3 regions of the Brevibacillus brevis NBRC 100599 genome follow, and region 1 is predicted to be linked to each of the others. Evidence: riboswitches for the same ligand, from Rfam matches in the RefSeq annotation. Region 1 holds a riboswitch; each other region holds the start of a gene.

Region 1 (5,576 bases):
CTTGGCTCCCATTGTGGTGGCAGACATTTTCAAGGTGGTCAAAGAAATCAATGCAGAAGGTACGACCGTCCTGATCGTGGAGCAAAATGTCAAGCAGGCCCTCAAAATCGCTGATTACGGGTATGTGCTGGAGGCTGGGCAAATCGTATTGGACGGCACAGGAGTAGCGCTGTTAAACGACGAGCGTGTAAAAGAAGCATATTTGGGCGGTCGCAAACACTAGGTCTGCCTGTAAAAACTGTCGCCATGGAATGAGGCGGCAGTTTTTTTCGTATGGATTCCATGGTACTATGAAAGATAGAACGTATATTCTCTTATGATGCGAAATGGGAAGGAAGCCGGATACGATGCCAACCAAATTGACGAGAGAGCAAATGGAATATCTTGTTCATCAAGTACAACGCTATTTTAAAGAAGAACGGTCGGAAACACTCGGCAATTTGGAGACGGAAGAGTTGATTGCCTTTTTTTCAAAAGAGCTCGGCCCTTTCTATTACAATCAAGGGGTGCAAGACAGCCGCAAGCTGCTGATGGAACGGATGAGTTCCTTAGAAGATGAACTGTATGTATTGGAAAAGCCAATCCAAAAGAACAAATAGATGCCAGGCAGATATAGAGCAAAGAGGAGAGAGCAGCCATGAACAGCTCCTTAAAAGATAAACTGGCCGTCCTGCCAGATAAACCAGGCTGCTACCTGATGAAAAATGCGAGCGGGGAAATCATTTACGTCGGAAAAGCCAAGGTGCTGAAAAACCGCGTCCGCTCGTATTTTACAGGCAGTCATAACGGGAAGACGCAGCTGTTGGTCAGTGAGATCGTGGACTTTGAGTACATTGTGGTATCCTCAGCGATTGAGGCGCTTATTCTCGAGTGCAACCTGATCAAGGAGCACGACCCGCGCTACAATGTCATGCTCCGCGATGACAAGACGTATCCATACATCAAGATTACGAATGAGGCGCAGCCACGTCTGGAGATTACCCGTAAGGTATTAAAAGATAAAGCCAAGTATTTCGGGCCCTATCCGAATGCCGGAGATGCTTCCGAGGTGAAGAAGCTGCTGGATCGACTCTATCCGTTGCGAAAATGTCGCAATATGCCCAAGCAGGTTTGTCTTTACTACCATTTGGGACAATGTCTTGCGCCCTGTGTGTACGAGGTATCGGCAGAGGAAAACCAGCGTTTGGTGGATCAAATCAGCCAGTTCCTCGATGGTGGCCATGAGGAAATGAAGCAAACCCTCACGGAAAAAATGCTGCAAGCCGCAGAAAACATGGAGTTCGAACGAGCTAAGGAATATCGTGATCAGATCAAGAGCATCGAAGCCGTAATGGAGAAGCAGAAGATCACGTTCACCGATACGATAGACCGCGACATTATCGGGTTTGCCGTGGAAAAAGGCTGGATGTGCATCCAGGTGTTTTATATGCGAAAAGGGAAGATGATCGAGCGTCAGACGACTTCCTTTCCATACTATGGAAGCGAAACCGAGGACTTCATGTCTTATGTGAGCCAGTTCTACTACGACAAGCAAAATGCGCTGCCAAAAGAAATACTGCTCCCGCAAGAGAGTGAGCCAGAGCTTTTGGCTGAGTGGTTGGGCATCAAAGTCCATGCTCCGAAAAGAGGCAAAAAGCATGAGCTCGTGAAGATGGCTACCGAGAACGCCCGTATTGCTTTGCAGGAGAAGTTCGCGCTGATGTCCAAGGACGATGCTCGTACGGTCCAAGCGGTACACAATCTCGGTCACATTTTAGGGATTCCGGTTCCTCATCGAATTGAAGCGTTTGACAACTCCAACATTCAGGGAACAGAGCCAGTGTCTGCAATGATTGTGTTTACAGACGGCCGCCCTGATAAAAAGGAATACCGCAAATTCAAGATCAAAACCGTAGAGGGACCAGATGATTACGGCTCCATGCGCGAAGTTGTTCGCCGTCGTTACTCTCGTCTGCTGAAAGAAAACCAGCCAATGCCCGACCTGATTGTGATCGATGGTGGTAAAGGCCAAATCAGTGCAGCTATGGACGTGCTGGAAAACGAGCTAGGTCTCTATATTCCTGTCTGTGGTCTGGCGAAGGATGAGAAGCACCGCACTGCTCAGCTCATGTACGGAGATCCGCCAGAGCCTGTAAATCTTAGACGTGATAGCTATGAGTTTTATTTGTTGCAGCGTATCCAGGATGAAGTCCACCGTTTTGTTATTACGTTCCACAGACAATCCCGGACAAAAACAATGCTTTCCTCGCAGTTGGATGAGATCCCGGGTATTGGTGAAAAGCGGCGCAAGCTGTTGTTCTCTCATTTTGGCTCGTTGAAAAAAATGCGCGAGGCGACCGTTGAAGACTTCCGCCAATTGGGAATCGGCGACAAGCTGGCAAAAGAAATCATTGGGCATCTGCGTAAGCTGGACACATAGCCAGTGTGGCTTTTGGAACAACCTTTAAAAAGGAATTGATCCATTTTTAGACTCATGATATAATCCGATTCAAACAGAATAGTTAGCCTCACTTCCATTATGGAGTGAGGTAGAGGCGCGAAAACCAAGAGTACCACCCTGAGATCGGGTATCTGTGAAGGGTCGGGAAAGGGGAATTCGCCGAAGTGTGGAGGGAAACCCGCTTTTCTCCATGCTGGGTCTGCGTTGAACAAATGCAGGACTGTCATCTGCACAATGACCAATTGTCAGATGGAGAGCTATCTCACGGTGTGTCAATGTGAGTTTTGATGGTGATAACTGTCAATCTTCGTTGTCCGCGTGTATTGGGAGGGAGGAACCGGTATGTCGAAACAGTAGGCAGCGGCAGGTCTTATTCCTTGTCGGTGCCTTTTTTGTAAAATAAAAATGCAAGACTTTTCCTTATAGAGAGAATAGTGAAAAACCATACGATACGAGATAAATACCAATATTGGATATGAGAAAAAGGGAGAGAAGCCGCATGGGGTTGATCGTGCAGAAATACGGAGGCACCTCTGTAGGTACCATTGAGCGAATTTTACGAGTTGCGGATCGAATTATCAGCTATAAAGAGGAAGGGCATGATGTGGTAGTTGTTGTTTCTGCAATGGGGAAATCTACTGACGTGTTGGTAGACATGGCCAAGCAGATTAGCGCATACCCATCCGAGCGTGAAATGGATATGCTGCTGACCACGGGGGAGCAGGTATCGATCGCGCTTTTGTCGATGGCCTTGCATACAAAAGGCTACGATGCCATTTCTCTTACGGGCTGGCAAGCTGGAATCACCACAGAGGCGATTCACGGAAGAGCACGGATCAAGCAGATTGATCCAGAGCGGATTCAATCCGAGCTCGGTCGTGGTCGTGTGGTGATCGTGGCAGGATTCCAAGGGATCAGTGACGAAGGGGAAATTACGACGCTCGGCCGCGGTGGATCGGATACATCTGCGGTTACACTCGCAGCCAGCTTGAACGCTGAGAAATGCGAAATCTTTACGGACGTGTCCGGGGTTTATACAGCTGATCCGCGAATGGTTCCAGCTGCGAGCAAGCTGGATACGATCTCGTATGATGAGATGCTGGAGCTGGCGAACCTCGGTGCAGGGGTTCTTCATCCTAGGTCAGTTGAGGCTGCGAAAAAATACAAGGTAAGGCTGGTCGTCCGCTCTAGCTTTACTGCCGAAGATGGTACGTACGTTGAGGAGGTTGCCAACATGGAAACAGGAAGAGTAGTAAGTGGAGTTGCACACGATGAAGATGTAGCCAAAATCACGGTTGTCGGCATGCCTGCCAAGGTCGGGACACTCTCCCGTCTGTTCAATACGCTGGCGGACAATCAGGTGAACGTCGATATTATTATCCAAAGCTCTTATGATGCTACTGTTACAAATATTTCTTTTACAGTTGCAGCGGATGACCTGAAAAAAGCACTGGATACGCTGGACAGAAACAAAGAAGAGCTTGGCTTTGAAAAAGTCGATTTCGAGGAAAGCTTGACCAAAGTATCCATTGTCGGCTCTGGAATGATCAACAATCCAGGGGTAGCTGCCGAAATGTTCCGCGTTCTGGCAGAAAAAGAAATTTCTATTAAAATGGTATCAACTTCTGATATCAAGGTTTCTTGCGTCATTCCAGCAGCTTTGACAGAGCTGGCTGTTCGCAGTCTTCATTCGGCCTATGGTCTGGATGTTGAGGAAACCGCGGTTGTGCACGGAGTATAAAAAGATAGATGCTCCCTCTCCCTTCTTATAGGTAGAGGGGGCATTTTGTTCATGACGCCACTTGTACAGAGATGCGTATGTCTGAAGGGCTTTCCATTTCGATTTTGCTGAACGCTTCTTTTTCTTTCCACTGCTCAATCATACCTGCGATGATCCCGGCTTCAAAGGAAAGACTGCAACCTAGTCTTTCTATAGACTGATAGCTAAAAATGGAATGATTGAGTGAATAGACGATCGTTTGCTCGTTCTCCTCGAGGACGTCTAGCTGACCTAATCCAAGCCGAATAAAAGGCATAATCGGGCCTGTTGCAGATTGAATGGGGATTTGGCGACCCATATTTTTTCCTATCCAATAGAGAATATGGTTTTCACTATCGCCTAGCAGGGTGCTAGTAAGCGTTTCGCGTAGAAGATGATAGCCAAGATAGGGCATATTCATTCTCTCTGCATAGGGAATGGTCTCTGGCGGCAATAGTGCTGCAAGCTGATCCTTCTCTTTCATATGTGCTTCCCTCCTGTCTTTACTAGATTATGAGGAGGGACACGCATTCATGACATCGGAATAGAAAAAATAGCTGGACTAAACAAAGTTATTCTATCAATGTATTTAGTACATTGATTGTCTTGACGCTCTGTGTCGACAAGAGTACAATTGGATTTGGTCATAGTTTTGCCCAACTTTTTCTCGTATTTTGACACATTCCGACAAATTCATTTGATCTAGTGAACGCAGTCATTTTGTGAACAGCGTCAAGATCCCGTTCATAAAATGATCGTGGTGGTTTTGCTATGTCTAATGGGTGAGGCAATGGGTTAGGATATTGGGGAAAGGTCTATCAAAACGGTCGAAGCCGTTTTGGACCGCTTGCGGTGATGCTTGACGTTTTTCACAAAATTGAGAGTTACATACATTGAAAGGGGGACCATTGTATGGCGAAAGGCCATAGCTTTCTCAGTCACAAGCTCCACTCACTTCTTGGTTTGTTTCCGATCGGGCTCTTCCTGCTGTTTCACTTGACAGCTAACTACCAAGCGACCCGTGGAGCCGAAGCTTTTAATCAAACAGTTGGTTTGATTGAAAATGTTCCATTCGTATTGGTGCTTGAATTTGTTTTCATCTACCTCCCGATCCTGTTTCACGCTATTTACGGTATCTACATTGCGTTCCAAGCAAAGCAAAACGTAGGGAACTTCGGCTACTTCCGAAACCAAATGTTCTTGTGGCAACGTGTTACAGGAGTCATTACCCTCATTTTTATCGTTTGGCACGTTTGGGAAACCCGTATCCAAAAAGCAATGGGTGCACACGTGGATTTTGACATGATGGCAAACATTTTGAGCAGTCCTGCAATGATCGTATTCTACACTATCGGGATTATTAGCACGACTTTCCAC
Region 2 (5,576 bases), 580 kb from region 1:
AATTTCGTCAATAAAAAAATGTTTTTCACCACGTTCTTGGCCAGAACCCCAAAAGAAATCCCCTTCCGGAAAAAGGCAAAGTGAGCAACTGCCAGTTTCCCCAAAGGGGATTTGTTTTTCATAATGGGAAAAGTACTATTCTTTGTCCCTGTTTTCTTTGTTTTCCGTAGCCGACTTGGCAGTTTGGTTCAATGTCCCTTCCTTTGGCGTAAGGGAGTAACCATGCATATTGCTTCCGTTATAACCCATGTCGGGCTTTTCCTGTGAGGTACGATCAGTCATTTGCTTCCCCCTTATTTTGTCCAGTGGACGTAGAGTCTTGCTGCACATACGGATTGTCGACGTCATTTGGTTCCTTGTCCAGATTGGTACGGATTGCGAGCATTGGACTCGTGGGAGGTTGAGCGATCAGTCTGTCATCCAGTTGCTTGAAATCAGGCAGGTCGTTTTCGCGATTGTCAACCATGTTCGTCTCCTCCTTTACGGGTTAGTATATCCACCACCTGCCTGTACATTTCCTTAAATGGAAAAGCAACGGGACCCGGACTACACCAGAAAAAAACAGCCCAAGTCCCAGAAAGTTCGGGAGGGGCTGTGCCGATCATCTTTGTGCAGTTAACTCGTTTTCTTGGCCAGGCTCTTCATAAAAGAAGCAAGATTCGTTTGTAGCAATGGTGTGATCGCTGAAAAGGAAGCATTTTCAGTGAGCGTATTCATTTGACGAACAAATTCAGTGGTGTCCTTTGTATTTACATTCTCGAAGCGGTTAGTGATTTTTGTGTTTTTTAAATCGGAGAGAAGCGTAGCTTGTTCGTTCCGGTATTGTGTGATCCAGTCTGGACGATGTTGCAGCTTTTTGACGAATTGAATCAGCATGCTTACTTTCTCTGTTGGATTGGTTGTGGCCGCTTGCATTTTTTTGTAGGCTTCTGGGTCATACCGCTCCATCAGCTTGGATGGATTAACATAGTCGTTCGGCGCCCCTTGTGGTTTCTGCGGAAGCTCTACGTAACTGACACTGCCAGTTGCAGGGTCAACCTTTCGTGTTTTGGCAACGCCTGCGAGCAGATGGAGGGTATCCAAAAATTCAGCAGCATTTTTCTCATCAGCCATGTATTGGTCTGCCAAATATTTGCCTTGGGTTAAACCGACTTCTACCAAAGCAGCTCTTTCTTCATCGGTGTAGGTGGATTGGGAGTTGAAAAAGTTTTGCTCCAGGATGTGGTCAAAGGCTTTGCGAGCCTCGGGTGGCTTATCTGCGAAAATTTTATCCAAACGCTCATTAATCTCAGTGCTAAAGAAAAATTGGACGCTGTGATGTTCGATGGCATCAGCAGGTAGCTCGCGTGCTTTGTGTGAACGAAGGTCTACCGTATCGGGCTTGGGCAATCCCAGACTAGTTCCCGTCACCATTTTAGGTGCAGTTTGGCTAGTTGGGAGCTGGGGGGTTAGGTAGCGGGAATACGATTGGATTTGCATGTTCTACTCTCCTCACATGGATTCATGTTCAGTCGTGAAGGCAGGAGATCATGTTTACCTTTTATCAGATGACTAGTATGAGTTGTGAGAACGGAAGGAAACGGATCTCAATTGCTTCTTTTCTATACTATCGGCTATTGTGGGGCGGTTTTTAATAGGTTGGCAAATATGAAAAAGGACTCCCGTTCAGATAACGGAAGTCCGTATTTTTCTTCGATTATTTCGTGTGCTCATCCATGCTGAAGTCTACTTGTTCAAGAGGGACGACCTTGGTCTTTTGCGTGATTTTATAAGCGAGCCAAATGAATAGGAAGAGTGGCAGGCCAATGTAAGAGACCAGGACGCCATACCAGTCGACCGTTCCCCCGATGAATGCGGAGTAGTTTTGCCCAAAAATAACGATACAGCAAATGATGAAGGCAAAAATCGGTCCAAACGGGAACCACTTTGCCCGATAAGGCAATTCGCTTAAGTCTCGGCCCTGAGCGATAAACGCTTTGCGGAAGCGGTAGTGACTAATGGCAATTCCCAGCCAAGCGATGAAGCCTGACATACCGGACGCATTCAAAAGCCATACATACACTTCGCCATCCCCAAACAGAGAGGACAGAAAAGCAAGGGCGCCGATGAGCGCAGTCAAGATCAAGGCATTGATTGGTACACCGTTACTTGTTACTTTTGCGAACCATTTTGGTGCTTTTCCTTCCTTCGCCAAGTTCCACAGCATGCGTGTAGAGGCGTACATGCCAGAGTTACCAGCAGACAATACAGACGTGAGAATAACCGCGTTCATGACGGATGCTGCAAAAGCAAAACCGGCATTTTCAAATACTATCGTAAACGGACTGATCGCAATATCCGTAAGGTCGCCACTGATCAGATTTGGATTATCGTATGGAACCAGCAACCCGATGATCAAAATAGCGAGGATGTAGAAGAGCAGGATGCGCCAAAAAATTTGACGGATGGCCTTTGGAATATTGCGGGCAGGGTCTTCGCTTTCCCCAGCTGCTACACCAACCAGCTCTGTTCCTTGGAAAGAGAATCCGGCAATCATAAAGACACCGAGCAGGGCCATGAAGCCGCCATTGAATGGCGCGTCGCCTTTGGTGAAGTTTTGGAAGCCAACTGCTTGACCACCCATAATGCCAAAAATCATCAACACACCGACAATAATAAAGATGATAACCGTTACTACTTTAATCAAGGCGAACCAATATTCAGATTCTCCATAGGCTTTCACAGACAGGAGATTCAAGGCAAACAGCAATCCGAGGAACAAAGCGCTCCACACTATCGCTGGGGTATCCGGGAACCAATATTTCATAATGAGTGCAGAAGCTGACAGCTCGACGGCAATGGTAATCGCCCAGTTGTACCAGTAGTTCCAACCGAGAGCAAAGCCGAGAGATGGATCGACGAACCGTGTGGCATACGTCGAAAACGAACCGGAAACAGGCATAAAGGCTGCCATTTCACCCAAGCTGGTCATTAAAAAGTAAACCATGATACTAATAGCGAGATAGGCGACTAAAGCTCCACCTGGTCCGGCGGAATGAATCGAGCCTCCACTCGCGAGAAACAATCCCGTCCCAATCGAGCCGCCGATGGCGATCATCGTCAGGTGTCGGGCTTTCAAACCACGTTGCAATTGATTTTGTGACATAAGCTACTTGCACGACCTTTCTTGATTTTTGAGAAGGAAGGTCGGAAATTAAAAAACCGCCATAGCCAAAAAAATGGCATAGGGCGGTATCATCCAATCCCCACCAAGCCTTCACTGAAGATAGCTCACCACGTTTGCTTGGCATGCAAACGTGACAGTTCTGCCCCTTTCGAGTACAGCCCCAACCCAATCGCACAGAGACGCGATATGAGCTTCGGCGGATTTTCCTTACCTGGAGTCATTGATTTTCTCTGAATCTCGTACAGGATGATATAAAAGCCGCGACCTCTATCCCCACCGTGAAAGATGAGGATAACATGTATGAAATTATGTGATTTAACAACTATAAAGGATTGTTCGGGATTAATCAATGTGAAATTTTGTTATTCAAATGAGCGTCTGGTGGGCCAGGAGCCTTGCAGCTTGCGAACTTGGACGATTTGTCCCGTATGAAACGCATCATGCAAGACAAGACTCATTACGTTTTGGTAAATGGGTGTATAGGTAGCCATCTGGTTTAACTCTTCATCCGTCAGCAAGGAAAGCTGTTCATGAATGTGGCGGTGGACGCTTTCCATTTTCAAGAGGGTAGCTTGCCAAGCGTCTTCGTCAGCGGGACCACCGGATGGGGTGAAGGTATCATCGTTCGTCTCCGCGGAGCCAGGGAATTCGGTGCCCAAAAGACGATGCAAGAGGCGTTCTTTGTAATAAAGAAGGTGGCTGACGTTTTCCCAGATGGTGTTGGCTGCTTCTCCCACAGGGCGCCAGCTAGCCTCCGCTGCTGATATCCCGGAAAGCGCTTCTTTTAGGGGTGGATACCAGTCTTCCTTGTCATACGCACATTCCCATCCGTGCAAAAGCAATTCCTTCCGATTCATACGCTTCCTCCTCGTCTGTGAAACAGATTGATGAAACGCTATAATAGCAATAAGAAATGAAATTGTAACTGGTTAATCTAGTTACGGTGGTTACGAATAAAGATTACCATATCCTGTATGGTCATACAAGAGGGAAAAATGAAGGGTTTCGTCAGGAGAGTGGATGACATGGACTGGCTTTGTATCGATTTTTTAAATAGTGATTGGCGGGATTGGCGCGGTTCTGGTCGTTGGGAAAATCGCCTAGAGAACCAGGAATGGCTGTCATCCTTTTTGCAAACATACAACCTAACCGCTCCGCTGCCGATGAATGAGGCGTATGCCGCGTCTCTTTTGCAATTGCGGGAGCGTTTGAGACGTATGCTGGAAGCCGTTGTCCGTGGAGACCGATTCCAAGAGGAGGACCTTGCGGAATTGAACAAAGTGTTGGCTCTCGCCCCTTTTCATATACAGGTGTTGTATGTGGATGAGGAGGGCGGCTACAGGCAAAAGCAATCCAGTCAAGCAGAGGGATGGCCCCTCGTCATGGCACAAATTGCGGCTTCTTTCGCGGAGCTGCTTGCCCCGCAGCATCTGGAGCGAATCAAAATATGTGACAACGAGGATTGCCGCTGGGTGTTTTATGATGAAAGCCGCAACCGGGTGCGCCGCTGGTGCGATGACAAAATGTGCGGAAACCTGATGAAGGTGCGCCGTTTTCGTGAGCGGAAAAAGGAGAAAGGGTGATGCGCATAGGCTCACCCTTTTTATCTGTTCGTTATGAAGCTGGGGTCAATTGGATCAGCTGAGGGTAGATGGTCGAGCCCGCTGCTACGATGCCTGTGCTTTTCCAGCAAAAATCATTCCCCTGTGTATCCGTAATTTTGCCTCCGGCTTCCTGGACCAGAAGGGCACCAGCCAGCCAATCATACACCCCTTCACCGTATTCCCAGTAACCGTCGAGTCGTCCGCACGCCACATAGGCCAGATGGAGTGATACCGCGCCTTGCATGCGGATGGCAAAAGCTTCTGGCATCACTCGCGTCAAGGAATTCGCTGTATACTTTCCGACCAAGAGGTTCATCGGCTCAGAGGAAGCAAAGAGCGTCCCTAGAATGCACTCACTCAGAAGCGATTTGGATGAGGTACTAATTTTTTGTCCGTTTAAAAAAGCTCCACGCCCGTCAATTGCTGTAAATAGTTCATCACGGCATGGATCATAGACAAAAGAAACAACCGTGCGTCCTCCGTCAATCAGGCAGAGGGAAGTAGCCCACATCGGCATTTTTTGTAGAAAGTGAACGGCTCCATCGATTGCATCTATCACCCAATAAGGACTTGTGAATTCAGGCTTTTCCTGTGCACCCAGATCGAATTCGGCGTCAGAGAATTGATAGGTGGGGAACCGCTCGGATAATGAGCGCTTTAATCGAGCTTCAACCACGGGATTCACCTCTTCAAAGCGTTTAGCCATTGCTTCCTTGCTGTGGCAGGGCGCGCCTTTTTCAAATTCCACTAGCAGCTCCATTCCAGCACTTCTTACCAGTTCCTCGCAAAATTGCACATCTTGTAGA
Region 3 (5,576 bases), 2.4 Mb from region 1:
CCAAGCACCGCCAGGGCCTTCTTCTGCCGGCTGGAAGAGGAACAGCAAATCATCTGCGATCGAATGCTCAGTAAAATGCGTCAGGAGGCCAAGAGCGATTGCCATATGCATGTCATGGCCGCAAGCATGCATATACCCTTCATGAAGCGATCGAAACGGATAGGACGTTTCCTCTACGATCGGTAGGCCATCCATATCCGTCCGCCAGGCAATTAGTCGTTTTGGCTTTGTTCCTGCCAGCTTGACCAAAATGCCTGTCCGCCACGTTTTGATCTCGATTCGCTCCTGAGGCAGCTTTTTCAAATAATCGAGCAAGTATTGTTGCGTCTTCACTTCCGCGAAGCCTGGCTCCGGTATTTGGTGCAAATCTCGGCGAATTTGTGTAAACAAGGAAGTCGTCATGGTCTACGCCTCCTTTTTCGAACCTGTTCTTGCTGTTAATTGCTCTTCAAACACAGCAAGGAAACGGTCGACATCGGCTTTTGTCAACGTCAGTGGCGGAAGCAGACGAACAATCGTTTTCTGCGTCACGTCTACAAGGATTCCTTCGTCAAGCAATGCTTGCTGCAAGTGGCTTACCTCTTCCGGGGTGGAAGAGAGCGGAATTCCAACCATCAAGCCTTTTCCGCGAAGAGATTGCAGTTGATCTGGAAGACGCGTTCGCAACGCTTCCAAACCCGACCACAGGTACGCAATCACTTCTTCTACATGAGGGATGAAGGCTGGATTAAGCAATTCGTCCAACACGACATTCCCCAGGGCAGCAGACAATGGCGATGGTGCAAATGTCGTTCCGTGATCCCCCGGTTTGAACTGGTTCATCAGCTTTGGACCAGCGATGACACCGCCGAGTGGAAGCCCTCCCCCTATGCCTTTGGCGAATAGGATGAGATCTGGCGTTACGCCTGCATGCTCATAAGCAAACAGCTTTCCTGTTCTGCCCATTCCTGTCTGGATTTCGTCCATGACAAAGAGCATGCCTTCTTGTTCACAGATGGCAGCTACCTCTCGCAAGAACGCTTCTGTTAGTGGTACGACACCGCCGGAACCCAAGACTGGCTCCATAAGGACCGCAGCGGGTCTTGCCTCCTGGCAAATCGCTCGCAATCCTGCCGTGTCCTCCACATCCAGTTCATAAACAGGAAAAGCTGGCTGAGGAAAGTCTTGATAGACGTGAGCCTGCCTCGTCAGACGTACTGCTCCAAGTGTTCGCCCGTGAAAGCTGTTGCGTAAAACAACGATGCCTTCACGACCTGCTCCCTCGTTTTTCGTCCATTTATGAATCAGCTTGATCGCAGACTCTGTGGCCTCCGCACCAGAGTTGGTGAAAAACACCTTACCGCTGATGCTGTTCGCAACCAAACGCTCCGCTAATCGAATAGCCGGCTTGTTTAAAAATACATTGGAAATATGCAAGAAGCGCTCTCCCTGCTCACGCAGAGCCTGTACAATGCGCGGATGAGAATGCCCCAAAACGTTTACCGCGAGTCCAGTAAACAAGTCGAGATAACTCTTCCCATTCGTATCGTACAAGTAATTTCCTTCGCCTTTCTCTATGGCAATCGGAATTCTTTTATAAGAGGAGACGATATATTGTTCATCGAGCGAACGCCAGTCCATGTGCACTCTCTCCCTTACAGCTGACGTAGCTCCTGCTTGATCTCTGTCTTGGAACGAGTTTTTTCATCGATTTGCTTGATCACACGTGCAGGTGTTCCCGCAACTACTACGTATGGAGGTACATCTTCAATGACGACAGCACCTGCTGCAACAACAGCACCTTTTCCTACGCGTACACCTTCCAGAATGACAGCATTTGCTCCGATGACAACATCATCCTCGACAACAACTGGCTGTGCAGACGGCGGCTCGATAACGCCTGCGATAACCGATCCAGCACCGATGTGGCAGTTTTTCCCGATGGTTCCACGTCCACCTACTACAACATTCATATCAATCATCGTACCTTCACCGATCACTGCACCGATGTTAATGGAAGCACCCATCATGATGACCGCATTGTTACCGATTGTCACTTGGTCACGGATAATTGCGCCTGGCTCAATACGCGCTTGAATCCCTTTTGTATCCAGCAATGGAATAGCGGAGTTGCGACGATCGCTTTCTACTACATAATCTTCAATTTTGTCTGCGTTAGCAGCGAGTACTGGCTCAATCTCTTTCCACTCACCAAAAACAACACCAGTCGGACCAGTAATGAAGGCTTTGGAGCTCGCACCAAAGTCGATTCCTTCCAGGTTCCCTTTCACATATACCTTCACAGGTGTTTTCTTTTCGCTTTTTTGAATAAACGCGATAATTTCGTTAGCATCCATCATGTTCATTGTTACATCCTCCTCAAAATAACAGCATGGTAAATCAAAAAAAGCAATGAGTGCATTCGCTATCTCATTGCTTTTGATACTACGTAAGCAAATCATAAATAGCGCTCCACAAAAAGATGTAAGGTCCCTTGTGACAGGATGTTCATTTTTCATGAAACACCCCAGCCTGTGCTACGTAGGGGCATAGCATAAGCTTCGGCGCTTTAGCCTTTCTTCCTTCTCCTGCCCCCTGGCAGATTACGAAAAGGCTTACTCTTCTTCGGCGCACCTCTATTTAGTGTACATTATATTAATTTTATTTAACTCTACCAAAATCAATGAAACGTGGCAAGATGAAAAAAGTTATTGACAACGATTCTCATTTTCATTAATTTTATTTGTGAGAATGATACTCATTATCTAACTGGAGGTTTTACGTTTTATGAGCATTTTGATGGTATACGCGAGCATGACAGGGAATACACAGGAAATTGCTGAAGCAATTGCAGAAGGTATTCGTTCAACTGGTGCTGAGCTGGAGATAAAAGAAGTAATGGACGCGAATGCAAAAGAACTCGAGGCTTACGACGGAATCTTGCTTGGTGCCTACACATGGGGCGATGGCGAACTTCCAGATGAATGCCTGGATTTCTATGAGGAGATGGACGATATTGACCTTAGTGGGAAAAAGGTTGTTGCTTTTGGCTCTTGCGATTCCGCTTACGAGCATGTCGGTGCAGCTGTTGATATTTTGCTGAAAAAGGCGAGTGAGCGTGGCGCAGAAACTCCTCTGGAAGGTTTGAAAATCGAGCTTTCTCCTACAGCAAAAGAAGTGGAAACTTGCAAAGCATTCGGGGTATCGTTTGCTGAATTGCTCGGCTAATCGATGTTTCCCAAATACTCTGGCACATGCTATACTATCAATCCAACTTTTTAAGGAGGATTGATCTCATGCCACTACATACAGACGAGATTCTGTTACGGCCTCTCCACCAACAAGACGCAGCCGAGCTCCTAGAGCTTCGGCTGCGTAATCATGAATTTCTCCAACCATTTGAACCGATCCGCCCCGCTTCATTTCTGACCCTTCCAGCACAGCAAGAACAGATTTCACAAGCACAGAATGATTTTGAACGTGGTACTGCCTATGCTTTTGGTGTATTCTCCCGGGAATCTGAAAAGATGATTGGACGTGTAGCGTTGTCGAATGTCGCACGCGGCGCATGGCAAAATGCGACGATTGGCTACTTCATGGATCAGACCTGCAATGGCAAAGGCTATACAACACTAGCTGTAAATCTTGCCCTTCGCTTTGCTTTAACGGATATTGGGCTACACAGGGTACAAGCGGCTGTCATGCCTCGCAACCAAGCTTCCATTCGTGTCTTGGAAAAAAACCGTTTTCGCCAGGAGGGGCTATCGTTACGCTATTTGCAAATTAACGGTGTATGGGAGGACCATCTCATCTACGCTCTTACTGCTGAGGAGTGGTCTGTGTAATCTCCATGCTCTTTTCAATCTCGCGCAGCCGCTCCAGGATGCGCCGTTTGCGGTACAGCATCATCCCCGCTTCGGCGACATCCTTTACAGTTGAGCGATTCAAATACGCTCCGAACAAAATACCCGCGATAGGCACCATTTGAAATAACTTTTTCCACCCGAAGTTTTCTGTGTACGTAACCACGACTTCACGCCATCCCTGCAATTGTGCCATTACCTCTCTCTGCGCACTTGGTTCATCAAAGCGGGAGAGCTCAGCGAGTATCGCTTTTTTCCCTACGATGTCTGATGAAGCAAATTGCAAGCATTTGACGACAAACAGCCGCTCCCTCTTCTCTTCCGGTCGATAGCCATAGGCAAGCGCCATCTCTTGTAATACTTTTAGGGATGTCCCCATCAATAGCGGGATATCGATCGCAAGGGTAAATATCCCCCCGAAGCCAGTCGTCGCACCTTGTACCGTGGCAAAATTCGCACGTGAATCCTTCAGCTCCATTGCGACATCATTCATGATTGTAAGCGGTACAGCAGCAATCTCCTCCTTGCCAATTACAGAAGAACCGTATCCCTCTAAGCGTTTGTCAAACCACTTGTATATGGATTCATCCTGCACCAAATAAGTCCCACCTGTCTCGAGAAAGGCTGCCATTTCATCTACGGCTTTTCCCAGCTTCTCCTGAACAAATGCAGGCGTAATCCGATCCAAGAGAACAAAAGGAAGTCTGCCAAGCTTTTCCCAGAACCACAAGTCGTTCTGATCCTTCTCCCAGTCCTCCACTTCGCGTAAGGCCGTAACCAATGTCTCCCTAGACTCTTTCAACCCCAACAACCTCCCTGCCTGCTCACTCAGATTCTCCTCGCTTCCACTGACATTGGTTGCGCAAGATGGACTTGATATAGTCCTGCAACTCTTCTGGCGTGGCGTGGCAGACGAATTCTTTTATATTTCTTACGATCCCCAGCTTCAAATGTTTCACTTGCTCTCCTTCGATCCGAAAGCCGAACTTTTCCAAGATTACCTTCTGTTCATTTGTCACAGAGCTTCCTCCCCTTGTAGTCGAAAACCCCCATGCCAAAATGCAAGGGGGTTTCCTATCTACTATTTCACTTCAATGGTAAGCGTCAATGTTTCATTACGCTCATTTACATCGTTTTTCTTCGTGTACTTTCTTTTGGAGTTGATAACCGTGCAGGTCTTATTGCTGAGCGTATTCGTTACCTTGATCTTGTATTCCCCAGGCTTATCCGTATCGATATACCTGTTCAAATTCAGTGATTCAAGTCCCTCGCTATCGTCGACATCACCTTTGCTGGGCTTGATGCTGGCGATCTCTTCTTCCCCGAAAAAGATCTCGATCCGATTTTCTGAGGAAATGGTACCATTACTGTGCTTCCGGTTGGCACCAATACCGATCTCGCCATGTTTCCATTCAAATTTTGGCATATAGTAGGACTTCTTTTCGCTCTTATCCCTGATCTTTTTGGATCCGACTAGCTCAGCATGAGTAGCGATCAGCCTTAGGTCTTCCATTTCGAGATCATCGCCTGCGTTCACGGTAATCTTTTGTCCGTCCCGGTATTCCTTGCCGCTCTCGCTTCGAAGAAGAAGTGACGAACTTGGTGGACTCACACCTGTATCCCCTGGCTCACATGCCGGATACGACTTGATTGGAGGCGAATCTTCTATCACTTGAACATAGCCGCACCAGACTTGCGCCGGGTCTCTTTTACTATAGTAGTTGACTTTGTAGC

The links. Region 1 has a riboswitch for lysine ahead of BBR47_RS08740 (aspartate kinase). Riboswitches for the same ligand answer to the same signal wherever they lie in the genome.
Region 2: it holds a riboswitch for lysine, as region 1 does, so the genes downstream of both, BBR47_RS05960 (amino acid permease) here and BBR47_RS08740 (aspartate kinase) in region 1, are expected to answer to the same signal.
Region 3: it holds a riboswitch for lysine, as region 1 does, so the genes downstream of both, dapD (2,3,4,5-tetrahydropyridine-2,6-dicarboxylate N-acetyltransferase) here and BBR47_RS08740 (aspartate kinase) in region 1, are expected to answer to the same signal.

What each region holds. Positions count from the first base shown of each region.
Region 1 is NC_012491.1:1,736,002-1,741,577, forward strand. It holds gene BBR47_RS08725 (ABC transporter ATP-binding protein) at 1-223, shown strand, start outside; gene BBR47_RS08730 (DUF2164 domain-containing protein) at 348-599, shown strand; gene uvrC (excinuclease ABC subunit UvrC) at 638-2,419, shown strand; lysine riboswitch at 2,522-2,708, shown strand; gene BBR47_RS08740 (aspartate kinase) at 2,940-4,181, shown strand; gene BBR47_RS08745 (YslB family protein) at 4,231-4,683, opposite strand; gene BBR47_RS08750 (succinate dehydrogenase cytochrome b558 subunit) at 5,112-5,576, shown strand, end outside.
Region 2 is NC_012491.1:1,152,437-1,158,012, forward strand. It holds gene BBR47_RS31175 (hypothetical protein) at 136-282, opposite strand; gene BBR47_RS05950 (hypothetical protein) at 275-466, opposite strand; gene BBR47_RS05955 (hypothetical protein) at 616-1,479, opposite strand; gene BBR47_RS05960 (amino acid permease) at 1,697-3,145, opposite strand; lysine riboswitch at 3,259-3,444, opposite strand; gene BBR47_RS05965 (DinB family protein) at 3,529-4,023, opposite strand; gene BBR47_RS05970 (CGNR zinc finger domain-containing protein) at 4,192-4,749, shown strand; gene BBR47_RS05975 (inositol monophosphatase family protein) at 4,781-5,576, opposite strand, start outside.
Region 3 is NC_012491.1:4,087,218-4,092,793, forward strand. It holds gene BBR47_RS19550 (N-acetyldiaminopimelate deacetylase) at 1-402, opposite strand, end outside; gene BBR47_RS19555 (aspartate aminotransferase family protein) at 406-1,620, opposite strand; gene dapD (2,3,4,5-tetrahydropyridine-2,6-dicarboxylate N-acetyltransferase) at 1,635-2,345, opposite strand; lysine riboswitch at 2,437-2,626, opposite strand; gene BBR47_RS19565 (flavodoxin) at 2,767-3,207, shown strand; gene BBR47_RS19570 (GNAT family N-acetyltransferase) at 3,276-3,824, shown strand; gene BBR47_RS19575 (EcsC family protein) at 3,799-4,653, opposite strand; gene BBR47_RS19580 (hypothetical protein) at 4,667-4,861, opposite strand; gene BBR47_RS19585 (hypothetical protein) at 4,924-5,576, opposite strand, start outside.